2 linked regions of the Undibacterium parvum genome follow. The protein of the gene in region 1 binds, or shares a complex with, the protein of each later gene. Links are inferred from orthologs where the notes say so. Each region holds a gene or a part of one and is shown on either strand. Other genes may lie near its edges. The genes, in order: mnmE and mnmG.

Region 1 (7,992 bases):
TTTGCTAAAATCCTTCGCCCTGCCTTTGTTGTTGCTGAGCTTAACAGGCTGTGCCGCTCAAATAGCGTATAGGGATGCCAAAAAATTAGTCGCTGAAGATCAAATCGAGGCGGGACTTGTCAAATACAGGGAGGCCATGCGTGCAGATCCGTATAACGCGGAATATAGGATTGCCTATCTACGTATCCGCGACAAGAATGTCCTGCAATTACTGGAGCAGGGTGAAGCACTCTTAAAAGAGGGAAATAACGAAGCGGCAAGAAATAGTTTTAACCAAGCTTTAGCATTGGACGCTGCTAGTGAGCGGGCGCGTAACGATTTGAGGTCATTAGAAATAAATATGCGCCAGGAAAAACAAATAGCGGCGGCCTCAACTGCGCTAGAGATGAAAGAAAACGAGACCGCACGTCAGATACTCAATGCCGTCTTAGCAGAAAGCCCTGGTAATCAAAAAGCACGTAGCTTGCTGGCGTCTATCGCCGAAAGCCCCAAAGCGGCAAGTGCAGAATCAGGGATAGCAAAGCAATTTAAGAAACCAATTTCTATACAATTTAAAGATACGCCTTTGCGCCAGGTATTTGACGTCATCGCCCGCACCTCTGGTTTAAATTTTGTTTTCGATAAGGATGTCAAGGCGGATCAGAAGGCCACCATCTCATTAAAAAATAGCAGTATAGAATTGGCGGTTTACTACCTGTTAATGAGTAATCAGCTAGAGCAGCAAATCGTCGATGCCAACACCATCATGATTTATCCGAATAGCGCCGCCAAACTCAAGGAATACCAAGAAATGGTGGTAAAGACCTTCTTTATTGCCAATGCAGATGCCAAGCTGGTCGCCAATACGCTTAAAACCATACTCAAATCCAAAGACATTGTGGTCGATGAAAAGCTCAATCTTGTCATCTTGCGAGACACACGTGAGTCTATACGTCTCGCAGAAAAATTAGTCGCCTTACAGGATATTCCAGAAGCTGAAGTCATGCTGGAAGTAGAGATACTCGAAGTCAAGACTAATCGCTTGACTGAACTTGGCGTTGCATGGCCCGCTAGTTTGGCATTGTCGCCCTTAACGGCTGGTAACGGCGTAGGTTTTACGATTGCGGATCTACGTAATTTAAATCAAAATAATATCGGGATTACCCCACCTAGTGTGACCATCAATGCCAACACCAAGGATGGTGACGCCAACACTCTTGCCAATCCGCGGATAAGAGTCAGAAACCGGGAGAAAGCTAAAGTACATATCGGTGAAAAATTACCGAGCGTCACCACCACCGTCTCTCCCGGCGCAGCCGGATTCGCATCGGAATCGGTCAGTTACATCGATGTCGGCTTAACGCTCAATGTAGAACCGACTATCTATCTGAATAATGAAGTAGCGATCAGGGTGGATCTGGAAGTGAGTAATTTACTTGGAACCATGACCACGAAATCCGGCACCGTCGGCTACCAAATTGGGACGCGTAAAGCCACCACGGTATTGCAATTAAAAGATGGTGAGAATCAGGTACTAGCCGGTCTCATCAGCAATGAAGATCGTAGCAATGGCAATAAAGTTCCTGGTGTTGGCGATCTGCCGCTCCTTGGCCGTCTGTTTGGCAGCACCAAAGACGATACGCAAAAAACAGAAATCGTGCTTTCTATCACACCCAGGCTGATACGTAACATTCGCCGCCCGGAAGCGAATTCCTCCGAATTTTCCGCAGGTACGGACGCTAACTTTAGAAATCGGCCGGATGCTGTGGCCCGTGCCCCAGCGATAGTAGCACCCGCCAAAGTTGAGCCAGTTGCCACTCCCGTGCTCATTCCGGTCTGGCCAGCAGCGACCGAGGTTGGCACAGAACCGGTAGTGAAGCAGGAAAAATAATGTCCACCCAGTGCTATAAATTGCGCGGCTTTACCCTCATAGAATTGTTAGTTACTCTGGCGATTCTAGGTTTGCTGGCTAGCCTGGCTATTCCAGTGAAACAGGTGGCGCAACAACGTCAGCAAGAACGGCAATTGCGTACCGCATTGAACGAGATACGACATGCCATTGATGCCTATAAAGCAGCGGCGGATGAAGGTCGTATCGTCAGATCGGGCGCTGGAAATTCTTATCCGGAGAGTTTGGAATTACTCGTGGAAGGCGTCACGGATCTGAGCAGCCCCAAACATGCGAAGCTGTTTTTTTTGCGGCGTTTACCACGCGACCCATTCAACCCCAATACCGAGCTGAGTGAGTCTCAAACTTGGGGCAAGCGCAGCTATGCCAGCGAGGCCAGTGATCCGCGTGAAGGCGCCGATGTTTATGACATTTACTCGACCTCGGAAAAACTGGGCCTGAACGGCATTCCGTATAGAAAATGGTAAACATGAAAAGTCTAACGCGACGAGGTATGGGATTTACGCTGATAGAATTATTGGTGGTCTTGGGCATTATCGCCCTGATGTTGACACTGGCGGTACCGCGCTATTTCCCCACCATAGATGCGGCGAAGGAGGCCATGCTGGCCGATAATTTACGGAATATGCGCAGCACGATAGATCAATATTATGCCGACACTGGGCGCTATCCAGAAACCCTAGTGCAACTGGTCGAGAAAAAATATCTCAAAGCCCTACCTATCGATCCGATTACAGAAAGCACGGAAACCTGGATTATCTTGGCACCAGAAGATGACACTAAAGGTAATGTCTACAACATCAAAAGTGGTGCCAGCGGCAATGATCGTAATGGTAAACCCTATCTAGACTGGTGATGGCATGAGGGTGAAAACTAGCGCTCGACAAATTCAATCTGGCTTCACCTATGTGGGTTTGATCGTCTTAGTAGCGATCATAGGATTAGTCGCGGCCAGTACCTTGAAAATGGGAGCCTTGTTACAACGCCGTGCGGCGGAGCAAGACTTGCTGGAAATCGGTGCGGCCTTCACCTCAGCCTTTAACAGTTACGCGGAAGCTTCAGGGCCAGAACAACGTCGAAGCCCCACTACACTCGATCAGTTATTGCGCGATCCGCGCTTCCCCAGCACCAAGCGGCACTTACGTACTTTATATGCAGACCCAATTAGCGGTGAGACTAAGTGGGGCTTTGTAATGGGTTTAGATAAGCTGAGTATCGTAGGCGTGTATAGCTTATCGAATGCAAAACCTATCAAACAGGGAAACTTTGCGCCTGGCTTTGAGCAGTTTGAAAACAAGACGCATCTTAGTGAATGGAAATTTGTGGGACGTGAAGCGCGACTATTAAACCAACCTGCGATTGCTCCTAAGCCGGCGCCTCTTGCTCCCTTACCGACATCAGCTACAGATGCAGTTAAGCCAGGCTCACAAGGCAGTCTATTTAATCTTACTCAGCCATGATGTTGACCAATTGGGTCAAATCATAGCCGCCGTCATGCGCTTGCGTTGGCGAACTTAGTACCATATTGCCAAACCCACACACTCTGGTGATACCCAGCAACTTGGCCATACTCAGTAAGCGTTCACTTTCATTAATGGATCCGCAGCAACCCATAGTCTGCATCCAGTATTTTTCATCTTTAAGTCCTTGCAAGATGGCCGTCACATCGTCGTACTTAAGGATGTGTAAAAAACGGCATAAAGGAGAGGGTATCAAGCCGGACTTCCACTGACTCCAAACTGCGGTTGTCCATGAATTTTCTTTGGGACAATGCAGCTTCACTCCTCCATTGAGAATACTCTCGGCCTTGATATCCTCTCTGGCATTAATGATATCGACATAGTCGTCGCTACTACGCATTGCTGGCGCATCAGCGTAAACCGATTGGAAGCTCGCATGCAAACAATCCAGGAAACGCTCAAATTGTTGATTAGAAATTTTACTTTCGACAAACAGCGCTTGCAAATTATTGCAAGCTTTTTGATCCCACATACTGACGTCCATCACTATGTTTTTACATAAGCTTTCTAGTTGAGCGTCTTTCAGACCCGCTGCGGTCAATACGCCAATCCCGTATTTCGGACCATGGCTGAGTATCCTTGCCGTGTAGCCCAGATCGGCACGCCAGCTCATCACGGCATCCATACCGCCCCAAACGATAATTCTATCAACACTGTTTTTAAATAATATTTCTATCTCTTTATCGCCACCTTTCCAACAAAAAGCAACAAGCCGAGTGACCAATACTTGATCGACGTCTGCGTCCAGCAGGCTTTCGAGAAAGATGCCGGGCACGCCGCCATCCGCGCTGGAGAATTTATAAAAATTGATATTGCCGGAGAGTAGGCCATCGACCAGGCCATCTAAGCCAGACACTAGGGTATTGGTTGCGCCTATATGTAGTACCAGACCGACTGGGCAGACTAATTTATTACCTATGGCTGCTTGCCATCTTTGTTCTAGCGTTGGTCTTGAAAAAAATTGCGCGCACTCATTAAAAAACAGGATAATCGAACTGCCGACTATTCCAGAGTTTTCTAAGTGCGCCAAGATACGCTTATGGAAAATATTGCTTTCATCGCTCCAGAGTTTGCCCAGTCTGGCCAGAATATCTATAGTTTTATCTAGAGAAGGAGGTGGACTTAGTGCCAGTGTCTTACCTGTCTCAAGCAAAGATTGAAGGTCGTTTGCGTGTATCGGTGCGCTACTGTTTAGCATACGCCCAAATTGAAAGCTCTTATTTAGCATGACCGCCCCTTCTGGATATATTGCTCTGCATTGAGGGCGCAGGTCATGGCTTTTTTCGAGCCTCCTCGTCCTAAGATGGTCAAATAATCTCCTGAACGACCACATGTGCAATGCTGCTCTAGATACCCCAAATCCGAACTAAGTAAGGAAGCCGAGGGATAGCTTTGCAAGATAGGGGTAAATAGTTGAACTAAACCAGTCTCCCCATACGTGAGCGGCTCCATAGTTCTAAGATCGCGTATCACCACATGAGCCAGAGCCGAAACATGCAATTTGTTTTTCTCGCAGGCCACATAGAGCGCTGGATGCTCAACCAGAGAGTAAGAATCGCGGATAGCCGAAGCTGGCAGATTGCTAAGGCTGGCTAGATAAGTGTACAGATTAAAATCTTCACCGTACAAATGCGCGAACTCTTTCCAGCCTCCACCGCTCAAAATATAACTATCTTCTGGAAATTTCACTTCCCCATATTTTTGATGATAGGCTTTGATGATCTCGCAACTGTAGTGTAGAAAGCCCAATATTCGAATGGGCTGTTCTGCCAGCACGTAGGCTCTTAAGGTCTCAACTGCGCGCTCAAGTAAAAATACGGTGTGACCATTTTGGTCCAGATCGAGCGCATAAAAATTTGCCAAACTCGGGGTAAGCTGTGACACCACGCTATCGGTACCTGCCGTGCCAGCGCCATTCGAGGCATCTGGGCTATAGCCTGCGAACAAATAGTTGGCCGCTTGCTTACTAGCCAATCCAAACTCAGCGTAGACCTTGAGTATCCCAGCGACGATGCGTACTAAAGAAGTCTCATCGATAGTAATTTCCGCCTTTTGTCCACTCGTTCCGGAGGACAGAATACTCAGTGCGGGCGCTGCATGCGCACTACTACTTAAGCTATATTTTTTGAGTACTGCAGAAGTGATATACGGAATATTTAGGAGATCATCAAAACCCTGCAAAGACGCCAAGTTACAATCTGATAAGTACATCAGTTGGCGATAAAAATCATAGTCCTGATATTGGATATGCAGAGTTTCTCGCATTGCCTCAAAAAACGCCAGCTTCCATTTTTCGTCTTTATTGAAGCTATCGAAACCGTATAAACGATCCACCGCATTGCTGCTATTTTGGCCAAGCATTTGGGCCTTAGCGAATAGCAATTGCGGCGATGCAATCAGGTTTTTGAGCTGATTCACACTGCTCTCCTTTGAAAATGAGTTTTCTAAAAACCACTTCGAAAAACAGAACAGCGCACTTAAATTAAACTTAAACCCTTTACAATATAGTTAATAAAATAAGAAAGTGTTAGGAATTTTTATTTCCCTATGCAGAAACGCGAAAAAATCACTCCGAGCAAGTCATCAGAAGTAAATTCACCGGTAATGCTGTTGAGTCTATCCTGGGTCAATCTCAATTCTTCGGCGAATAAATCCAAAGATTGATCGTTTTGCGCAGCATAGCTGGCCGCAAATTCGAGATGTTCACGTGCCTGCTTGAGCGCGATCAGATGACGTTCGCGCGCCAGGTAGAGGGATTCACCAGTCTGTTGCCAGCCAGCGATGCGCAACAACTCTTTGCGCAATAAATCCATGCCCAGATGCTCTTGCGCCGACAAATAGATATGCGTCGCGTCTTCCATTTCATCAACGCTAGCATGATGACCAGAAACATCGATCTTATTCCAGATGCGGATCACCGGCACGCCATCGGGGAATCTGGCAACGATAGCCTCATCGGCACGGGTTGGGCCACGGCTGGCATCAAGAAGATGCAAGATGACGTCAGCTTTTTCGACTTCGGCCCAAGTGCGTTCTATTCCTATACGTTCAACCGCGTCGATCACGTCGATGTTCTCACCGAACTCTGGCTCATCGTGATCGTGTCGTATCCCGGCCGTATCGATGATATTGAGCGGGATGCCTTCTATGTGTATGGTTTCTGTGACCTTATCACGGGTGGTTCCGGCAATCGGGGTAACGATGGCGACATCATCGCCGGCCAAAGCATTGAGCAAAGATGATTTGCCTACATTTGGCTGACCTGCCAGCACTATATTCAGACCGCTACGTAACAATGCCCCTTGTGCGGCTTGCTCAAAGACTTTTTGAAGTGCGTCTTGTATCGTTAATAATTGACCACGTGCGTTCGATTTTTCCAGAAAGTCGATTTCTTCTTCAGGGAAATCCAAGGTCGCCTCGACCAACATACGCAAGTGCACCACTTTTTCTACCAAAGCATTAATGACTGTTGAGAAGGCGCCGGATAAGGATTGTGATGCCGATTTTGCCGCCGCCTCGGTAGATGCCTCAATCAGATCAGCAACTGCTTCGGCCTGCGCTAGATCAAGCTTATCGTTCAAGAATGCGCGTTGAGTAAATTCACCAGGTTGTGCCAATCGCAGACCGGCGTCTTTACCGGCCTCCAGGCAGCGCGCCAGCAACATCTGCATTACGACAGGACCGCCATGTCCTTGTAACTCAAGCACATCCTCTCCGGTATACGAATTTGGTGCCTTAAAAAAAATGGCTAAGCCCTGATCAATCACGCTGCCATCGGCCTGGGTAAACGGCAAATAAGTGGCATGCCGCGGTTTTAATTGGGCAACGCCAAACAAGGCACTGACGATGGGCGCAAGATCTTTGCCAGATATGCGGACTACGCCTATGCCGCCACGACCGGGTGCCGTAGCAATCGCGGTGATGGGAGTTGGGTCATAAGTACTGTGATGGTTCATAAGGAATTTTAACCTTGCAGGCTTAACCCGCAAAAAATTTATAGTGCGTGTGATCTAAATACTACATGACTTGTGGCTTTGCCATAAAAAAAGCCCATGCTCGCATGGGCTTTTTTCTATTTACATAGATGCGTAAATCAAGACTTATGTTCAGCTGGGATCATTTTGTTATTAATCACCCATTGCTGGGCAATCGACAACACGTTATTCACTACCCAGTACAGTACCAAGCCAGACGGAAAGAAGAAGAACATCACCGAAAAAGCCAAAGGCATGAACAGCATCATCTTCGCTTGCATAGGATCAGCAGGCGCAGGATTGAGCTTGGTCGTGATATACATAGAGATCGCGTAGATCACTGGCAATATATACCAAGGATCTGGTGCAGTCAGATCAGTGATCCAGCCCACCCAAGGCGCACCGCGCATTTCTACGCTGGCTTGCAAGACCCAATACAAAGACAAGAACACCGGCATTTGGATCAAGATAGGCAAGCAACCACCAAGCGGATTGATTTTTTCTTTCTTGTACAACTCCATCATCGCCTGATTCATTTTCTGCGGATCATTTTTGTATTGCTCGCGCACCGCAGTCATTTTTGGTGTGACCACTTTCATCTTCGCCATAC
Region 2 (8,106 bases), 340 kb from region 1 along the record:
CCAAAACAGGGTATCGTAATTGAGGATGGACATGTCCACCAAGGCGACTTGTTGTTCATGCGAATTAGATAAATGTCCCAAATGATGGGAGATATATTCTGACGCTGTAGGTGCTGCGTGCTCAGTTGCGCTCATAATTAGTGTCTAAATAGTAAAATGAAATAACTTTTCAATATCACAACGATCCCAGCGATAAACGCTACCCAATGCAAATCGTGATACAACCAAACAACCGCAATCATTAATGCAATTGTTGACCCAATTTTTATAAATTCACCGATAAAAAAGTTCATCGGGTTGGCGCCCCCAGGTTTTTTCGCGCTGGAATTTAAGCGCAATGCAAACAAAGAGTTAGGGACGGCACAACATAGTCCACCAAACAAGGCTGAGATTCCAGCCGTAACACCAGCAAGCAAACCAGCGATCAGGGCGACGACCAAAGCTGCTGTCAATTGCAACAGAACTAAACGCGCCATGCGATTTCCTCACTATTCATTTCTTAAATTTTAGCCTTGGCTATTGAAGCACTTGCGTTTGCCGCCATATTTCCAACCGAAGAATAAACGCAGGCCAACCAAAACCACGGAATTATACGTGCTTGTTCCCACCATCGTCAAACGTTTGATGTGCTACATCAAAATGAGACATGTACTTATCTGGTGCAAATCTGCGAATTGTTGGCATTCTGCATTAGCTCTGCTAGCCATTGCTGGCCCTGCGACCAAGCCGCCAGACCAGACTCGCCATTGATATGGCCCTTTGCACCAATACAGTGAAATTGCGCGCCCCAGGCTTCGGCCCATAGCCTGGCAAGACCTAATTCACACCATGGATCATTATCGGAGGCAATAACCGTTGTCGGAAACGGCAGCGACCTGGTCGGCATAGGCGAAAAATCTGGAGCGGGAAACTGTACTCTTGCGACATCCGGCGGCGCAACTAGTAAAGCCCCTCTAACTCTGGCTTTGTCGGTGTTTGCCAACAAACTGCTCTGCGCCCAATGTGCGAGCAAGGCGCAGCCTAGGCTATGGGCGACGATAACGACAGATTCCTCAGTGTCACTAATCTGCTGATCGAGGCTGGTTAACCAATCTGAGCAATTGGGCTGGTCCCAGTTTTTCTGCTGCACGCGACTGACATTGGGCAGCGCAGATTCCCAAAGACTCTGCCAATGCGCCGGGCCTGAATTATACAAACCCGGCAATAGCAATATTTTCATCCGACTCTGGCTCAATGCCCGCGAATTTTCAAGATCACGCCATCCAAGGAATCGAGGTCAGCGAAGTCGATCAGCATCTGACCGCGTCCCTTGCTACCCATCTTAAGAGTGACCTGAGTCGCCAGCATGTCCGACAACTCCTCTTCCAGTCGCGTGATATCCCTGGATTTTTCTGGCTTGTCGCGCAGCTTGGCGGGAGTGTTTAATTCTGTCGTGGTGCGCTGAACCAATTTTTCGGCCTCGCGTACTGACATGCGCTTGGCCACAACTTCATTTGCCAACTGAATTTGCGTTGCGGCATCAGTTGCCAATAAGGCACGCGCATGTCCCATATCGATATCACCCGCCATCAACATGGTTTGTACAGGTTTGGCTAAATTCAATAAACGCAATAAATTGGACACTGCGCTGCGCGACCTGCCAACCGCATTCGCTGCTTGCTCGTGAGTAAACGCAAAATCAGAAATCAGGCGATGGATACCTTGCGCTTCCTCTAAAGGATTCAGGTCTTCACGTTGTATGTTTTCGATCAAGGCCATCGCCGCCGCGGCCTGATCGTCTACATCTTTCACCAAGACCGGCACTTCTTCCAGACCCGCCATCTGCGAGGCCCGATAGCGCCTCTCACCTGCGATGATCTCGTAACGGGTAACACCATTGGTTTGGCCGATAGGCCGCACCAGGATAGGTTGCATCAAGCCCTGTGCCTTGATTGATGCGGCTAACTCAGTGAGCGCGCCTTCATCCATGCGGGTACGAGGCTGATACTTGCCGGCCTGCATCAAACTGACATGCAGACTGGTCGGAGCTCCCGCCACTGTTTCTACCGCCTCGGCAAAATCACCAGCGCCATCAAATAGCGCTTCCAATCCACGGCCTAAGCCTTTTTGTTTTTTTGTTGCCATTATTTTGCATCCAATAATTTAATTCTTTCAAGCATCTCGGCACCAAAGGCAATATAGGCTTGCGCGCCTTTCGAGGAGGGGTCAAACACCACACCCGGCATCCCATACGACGGTGCTTCGGCTAAACGTACATTGCGCGGTATCACGGTGGCAAATACCTTGTCGCCGAAATGTTGTTCTAGCTGATCAGAAACTTGTTGCGACAGTGTCATGCGCGGATCAAACATGACCCGTAATAAGCCGACGATTTTCAGATCCGGATTCAGATTAACCGCTACTTTTTTGATGGTATTGGAAAGATCCGACAAACCTTCCAACGCATAATATTCACACTGCATAGGAATAATCACACCATGCGCGGCACACAGGCCGTTCAGGGTCAGCATCGATAAGGCTGGTGGACAATCGATCAAGATAAAGTCGTAGTCTGCGCTCACTTCTTTTAAGGCATCGCGCAGACGCTTGTCACGGTTTTCTAATTCCACCATTTCAACTTCGGCACCGGCTAACTCGCGATTGGCTGGTAAGACGTCAAATTTGCCGGCCTCAGAGCGCACACGCGCCGTCTTGACATCACTCATGCCTAATAAGACTTCGTAAATCGAGCAAGTCAGCTTCGCCTTGTTGATGCCGGCACCCATGGTGGCATTGCCTTGTGGATCGAGATCAACCAACAACACTCTTTGATCCAGTTTTGCCAGACCGGCAGCAAGATTGACTGTCGTCGTGGTTTTGCCGACGCCACCTTTTTGGTTCGCAACACAAAATATTTTTGTCATTTTGCTCTAAGTAAGGTTCGTTTCAACTTCAACGCTGGGTTGAAATTCGATTAAGATTTTTTAATGTAGATCATGTGGCGTTCCACATCCAAACCCGGAACTGTCAGCACTTCAATTGAGCTCACTTCCCATCCGCTAGGCATGCGTTCAATTTCTTCATTCGGATTGACGCCCTTCATCGCGAAGAATTGACCGCCCTCTGCCAGCAGATGACCCGACCAGTTAATGAAATTGCGGAGTTCAGAAAAAGCGCGCGAAGTAATCACGTCAAATTTATCTTGCACCTGCAAGGCCTCGACTCGACCGGTGTGCACCGTGACATTCTTCAAACCCAGTTCGGCTTTGGCCTGATTCAGGAAAGCCGTCTTTTTATTCACGGTATCAATCATGGAAATGCGTTTGTCTGGATAACAAATTGCCAATATCATCCCAGGCAAACCGCCACCGGAACCCACATCTAAAATATTTTTTGCGTCTTTAAAAGCATGCGCAGCGGAAAGAGAATCCAGCAGATGTTGCTTGACCATTTCCTTAGGATCGCGCACTGATGTTAAATTATAAATTGAATTCCACTTATGCAACAATGCTAAATAAGCAACCATTTTAGCCAATTGTTCATCACTTAAAGAAAGTGGGAGTAATTTAACGCCGTCGTGTAACATCGCGCTTAATTCATCGGCATTAAATCCACTCATGATATTTCGCCTTCATTTTCTATTCCGCTAGGTATCATCTCTACTTTAGCAAACTGTTGAAAACCGCGTTTTTTCAGATGCACCAGCAAAAGAGAAATTGCAGCTGGCGTTACGCCAGAAACCCGGCCGCACTGCCCCAGCGTTTCTGGTCTAAATTTGTTCAATTTTTGCTTTACCTCTACCGACAGGCTATTCACTTCCAGGTAATCAAAATCCTCAGGCATCTTCAGGTTTTCGAAATATAACTGCCGCTCGACTTCTTTGGCCTGGCGTTCTATATAACCAGAATATTTAACCTGTATTTCAACCTGGTCTTTCACCGCATCATCGGCAACACCCGGGCCAGCCAGGGTCTGCGCTTCTTTACCAACTAGACTCATCAGACTATCGTAAGTAACTTGCGGGCGACGTAATAAATCTGCCAAAGAATATTCACGCTCCAAAGCCTTGCCAACTACCCGCTCCGCCTCAGCGTCTTCCACCAAGCGCGGACTAACCCAAGTCGATTTAAGTCTTTCCATTTCACGTGAAACAGCTTCTCGTTTGATTTCAAACTGAGCCCACTGCGCCTCGCTGACGCAACCGAGTTGACGGCCAATTTCAGTCAGGCGCATATCGGCATTATCTTCTCGCAGGCTGAGTCTATATTCGGCACGACTGGTAAACATGCGATACGGCTCTTGCACACCCTTGCTAGTAAGGTCATCGACCAATACGCCAAGATAAGCTTCGTCACGGCGTGGCACCCAGGCATCGCGCCCTTGCGTTTGCAAGGCGGCATTTAAACCGGCCAACATCCCTTGCGCTGCAGCCTCTTCATAGCCAGTGGTGCCATTAATTTGCCCGGCAAAAAACAAGCCCTTGATCTGACGGGTTTCCAAGGACGTCTTTAAACCACGCGGATCAAAGTAATCATATTCAATCGCATAACCAGGCCGCAAGATATACGCGTTTTCCATGCCACGCATGGAGCGGACTAAATCCAACTGCACATCGAAGGGCAAACTAGTCGAGATACCGTTAGGGTAGTATTCATTGGTAGTCAGACCTTCTGGCTCCAAGAATATCTGATGCGAATCCTTACCAGAGAAGCGATGGATTTTGTCTTCAATGGACGGGCAATAACGTGGACCTACCCCTTCGATCACGCCGGTGTACATAGGACTACGATCAAGACCGGCGCGAATAATGTCATGCGTGCGCTCATTGGTATGCGTAATCCAGCAAGGCAATTGGCGCGGATGCATAGCCACATTACCCATGACAGAAAACACCGGGATAGGATTAAGATCCCCCGCCTGCTCCTGCATCACAGAAAAATCGATACTACGACCATCGATACGCGGTGGCGTACCGGTCTTCAAACGACCTTGCGGCAAGGCGAGCTCTTTGAGTCTGGACGACAAGGAGATCGCCGGTGGATCGCCAGCCCGACCAGCTGCATAGCTATTGAGACCAACATGAATTTTTCCATCAAGAAAAGTTCCGGCAGTAAGCACCACAGATCTAGCACGAAAACGCACCCCAACCTGAGTGACAGCACCGACAACTCTATCGCCCTCCACCATCAGATCATCTACTGCCTGCTGAAATATCCACAGATTTTCTTGGTTTTCCAGGCGACTGCGAATTGCCTGCTTATACAAAATACGATCAGCCTGAGCCCGGGTCGCGCGCACCGCCGGCCCCTTGGACGAATTCAAAATACGGAACTGTATCCCAGCCTCGTCGGTGGCAATCGCCATAGCGCCGCCCATGGCGTCGACCTCTTTGACCAGATGGCCTTTACCGATTCCACCTATCGATGGGTTACAAGACATCTGCCCCAAGGTCTCGATATTATGGGTAAGCAAGAGGGTTTTTTGCCCCATGCGTGCGGCAGCCAAGGCCGCCTCTGTACCGGCATGACCACCACCAACAACGATTACATCAAATTCTTTTGGATAAAACATGGCTTACTTTTACTCAAGGAGTGCTCTGGAAGGTAGAGATTATAAAGGTTTTTAAGAGTTGGCCCTGACAAGAAAATAGTTTAGAGCGTTTGTTTCACGTGAAACAGCAGATATTACTGATTCGATCAAGACAAAACAGCCTGTTTCACGTGAAACAATGTCTATTTAAAAAAGGCGTCAAAGCTAGTTTTTATTATTAGACAAGCAACAACCACCAAGAACATCTTGCGTACAAAACCACTGCCATGTTTAATTGCCAGCCGGCTACCTGTCACTGAGCCTAGTACCCCACACACCGCCATGGCCAAACCAAGCTGCCAAATGACATGCCCGCTAAAGCCAAACCACAATAAGGCAGCCGCATTACAGGCCACATTAAGCAGCTTGGCAACTGCCGACGCACGTAAAAAATCAAACCCAAACATCCGCACGAATACAAACACGAAGAAGCTGCCAGTGCCGGGACCAAAAAATCCATCATAAAACCCTATTAGCCCGCCCGCCAGCATAGCCATCCCTATTTCTTTATTGCCAGCAAACAGAGGTGTATGACTCACCCCTAACTCCTTCTTTTTAAAAGTGTAGATAGCAATCGCCAACAGGATAAAGGGCAAGGCCGTGCGCAAATACGTAGGCGGTATATGCGTTACCAGTATCGCCCCACAAAACGAAAATACAAAAGCCATGGCCGCCGCTGGCAATACCATAGACCAACGCAGACTGACTACCCGCAGATAATTTGCCGCCGCCACCGAAGTGCCCCAGATACTGGCCAGCTTATTCGTCCCCAGTAAAGTCGCTGGCGCAGTGCCCGGCATAAAAGAAAACAAGGCCGGTACCTGGATCAAACCACCACCACCTACCACCGCATCTACCAAGCCGGCAAAAAATGCGGCAAGCGCCAAAACAAAAAAATCCATACTGTACTTAGTGAAATTTATTCAAGCTGACAGGATAACAAGTCTTGCTACAATTAGAGCAACCAGGAGTAAAGAGAAGATGAATAATTTTGACTTTCGCACCGTCCCCAGCCTGATCATACGCGTAGGCGCCGCCGCCCAATTGGGCCAAATTATCCAGCAGCACTACCCTGCCGTGCGCCGCGTCTTGCTGGTCACCGACCCTGGCTTTCTCGCCACCGGCTTAGTCCAGGCCAGCGTGCAAAGTCTGAAAAACGCAGGACTAAGTCCCAGCCTGTACGCCGAAGTACAGCCCGACCCATCCGAACAATTAATCCTCGCAGCACGCGCCGCGCTGCAAGCACAACAACCAGAGCTAGTCATAGGCATGGGTGGCGGCAGCTCGTTGGATGTCGCAAAACTATTGGCGGTCTTGCTCAACAGCACACAGAGCCTAGCCCAGATGTATGGCATAGATCAGATCCAAGGAGCAAGGCTGCCACTGATACAGATCCCCACCACCGCAGGTACTGGCTCAGAAGTGACGCCCATCGCGATCGTTACCACCGGTGCCAGCAGCAAGATGGGAATCATTGCGCCGCAGCTATATGCCGACATCGCCATCCTAGACGCCGCGCTGACGCTGGGTTTACCCGCCAGCATCAGCGCCGCTACCGGTATCGATGCCATGGTGCACGCCATCGAAGCCTATACCAGTAAGCATAAAAAGAATCCGCTCTCGGATATGCTGGCACGCCAGGCGCTGCAACTACTGTGGGGAAATCTCGAAGAAGTCTGCAATAACGGCCGGAACCTAGATGCACGCCAAGCCATGTTACTCGGTGCCATGCTGGCTGGCCAGGCCTTCGCCAACGCACCGGTCGCCGCGGTACATGCCTTGGCCTACCCGCTAGGCGGTATCTTCCACCTGCCGCATGGGCTATCCAATTCACTGGTCTTGCCACATGTGTTGCGCTTCAATCTAGCGTTCGCAGAGACCGAGTATGCTGAACTAGCTAGTATCATCGTCCCGCAAGCCAGCGGCAGTGCGCAAGCGCGTAGCCATGCCATGATAGATGCTTGCGCCGCCTTAGCGCAACGCGTCGGTATCGCCACCCGCCTAAGTCAAGTTGGCATCACTGAGGGCGACTTGGATAAGCTAGCCCAAGCGGCCATGCAACAAACCCGCCTGCTGGCAAATAACCCGCGCGAACTGACACTGGCGGACGCCAGAGCAATCTATACCGCCGCGCTGTAAATGCACTTAAGGGAGACGTAACTATTCAGCCCGCTATACAAAGCCCTTCTCCCGCTTGCGGGAGAAGGGTTGGGATGAGGGTGGTCCAAATTAAGCGCAATATTCGATTTTTCGTAGTGTTAAGCGTATCCGCTATTTGAAGGCAAGCTTTGTTCAACCACCCTCACCCCTGCCGTCTCCCGCTAGCGGGCGAGGGAGTTTTCATCGCGGGCTGAACAGTTACTAATGATGAGGAAATAAATATGCCCCCTGCCCTGAGGCGCATATCCCATGCGGGCTGCAGGCCACTATGCTTGAAGAGGCGCATGGAATATGCGCGCTGGCAGGGGTCCTTAAAAAATTTGATACGCCACAAAAAAATACCCCAGATTTGACTCTGGGGTATTTTGATTCAACTTG

The links.
Region 2: the proteins of mnmE (region 1) and mnmG are in contact, whole or in part, in a solved structure (PDB 9HIP), measured with the Escherichia coli proteins. The link is inferred for Undibacterium parvum from one-to-one orthologs.

Annotation. Positions count from the first base shown.
Region 1 is NZ_CP034464.1:2,393,984-2,401,975, reverse strand. What follows is about bases 5,156-7,992. They hold mnmE (tRNA uridine-5-carboxymethylaminomethyl(34) synthesis GTPase MnmE), read right to left. Parts: upstream 7,365-7,992; coding sequence 5,946-7,364; downstream 5,156-5,945. Other genes in these bases: yidC (membrane protein insertase YidC), read right to left, coding at 7,502-7,992; EJN92_RS10430 (LuxE/PaaK family acyltransferase), read right to left, coding at 5,156-5,826. Outside these bases: EJN92_RS10455 (secretin and TonB N-terminal domain-containing protein), read left to right, coding at 1-1,870; EJN92_RS10450 (prepilin-type N-terminal cleavage/methylation domain-containing protein), read left to right, coding at 1,870-2,355; EJN92_RS10445 (type II secretion system protein), read left to right, coding at 2,349-2,744; EJN92_RS10440 (type II secretion system protein), read left to right, coding at 2,749-3,348; EJN92_RS10435 (acyl-CoA reductase), read right to left, coding at 3,335-4,636; more of EJN92_RS10430, read right to left, coding at 4,630-5,155. UniProt on the Escherichia coli protein: Exhibits a very high intrinsic GTPase hydrolysis rate. Involved in the addition of a carboxymethylaminomethyl (cmnm) group at the wobble position (U34) of certain tRNAs, forming tRNA-cmnm(5)s(2)U34.
Region 2 is NZ_CP034464.1:2,051,274-2,059,379, forward strand. What follows is about bases 3,073-6,023. They hold mnmG (tRNA uridine-5-carboxymethylaminomethyl(34) synthesis enzyme MnmG), read right to left. Parts: upstream 5,551-6,023; coding sequence 3,595-5,550; downstream 3,073-3,594. Other genes in these bases: rsmG (16S rRNA (guanine(527)-N(7))-methyltransferase RsmG), read right to left, coding at 3,073-3,598; EJN92_RS08985 (TSUP family transporter), read right to left, coding at 5,712-6,023. In the rest of the region: atpB (F0F1 ATP synthase subunit A), read right to left, coding at 1-135; EJN92_RS08955 (ATP synthase subunit I), read right to left, coding at 138-476; EJN92_RS08960 (RBBP9/YdeN family alpha/beta hydrolase), read right to left, coding at 653-1,219; EJN92_RS08965 (ParB/RepB/Spo0J family partition protein), read right to left, coding at 1,231-2,124; EJN92_RS08970 (ParA family protein), read right to left, coding at 2,124-2,903; more of rsmG, read right to left, coding at 2,954-3,072; more of EJN92_RS08985, read right to left, coding at 6,024-6,470; EJN92_RS08990 (iron-containing alcohol dehydrogenase), read left to right, coding at 6,550-7,707. UniProt on the Escherichia coli protein: NAD-binding protein involved in the addition of a carboxymethylaminomethyl (cmnm) group at the wobble position (U34) of certain tRNAs, forming tRNA-cmnm(5)s(2)U34.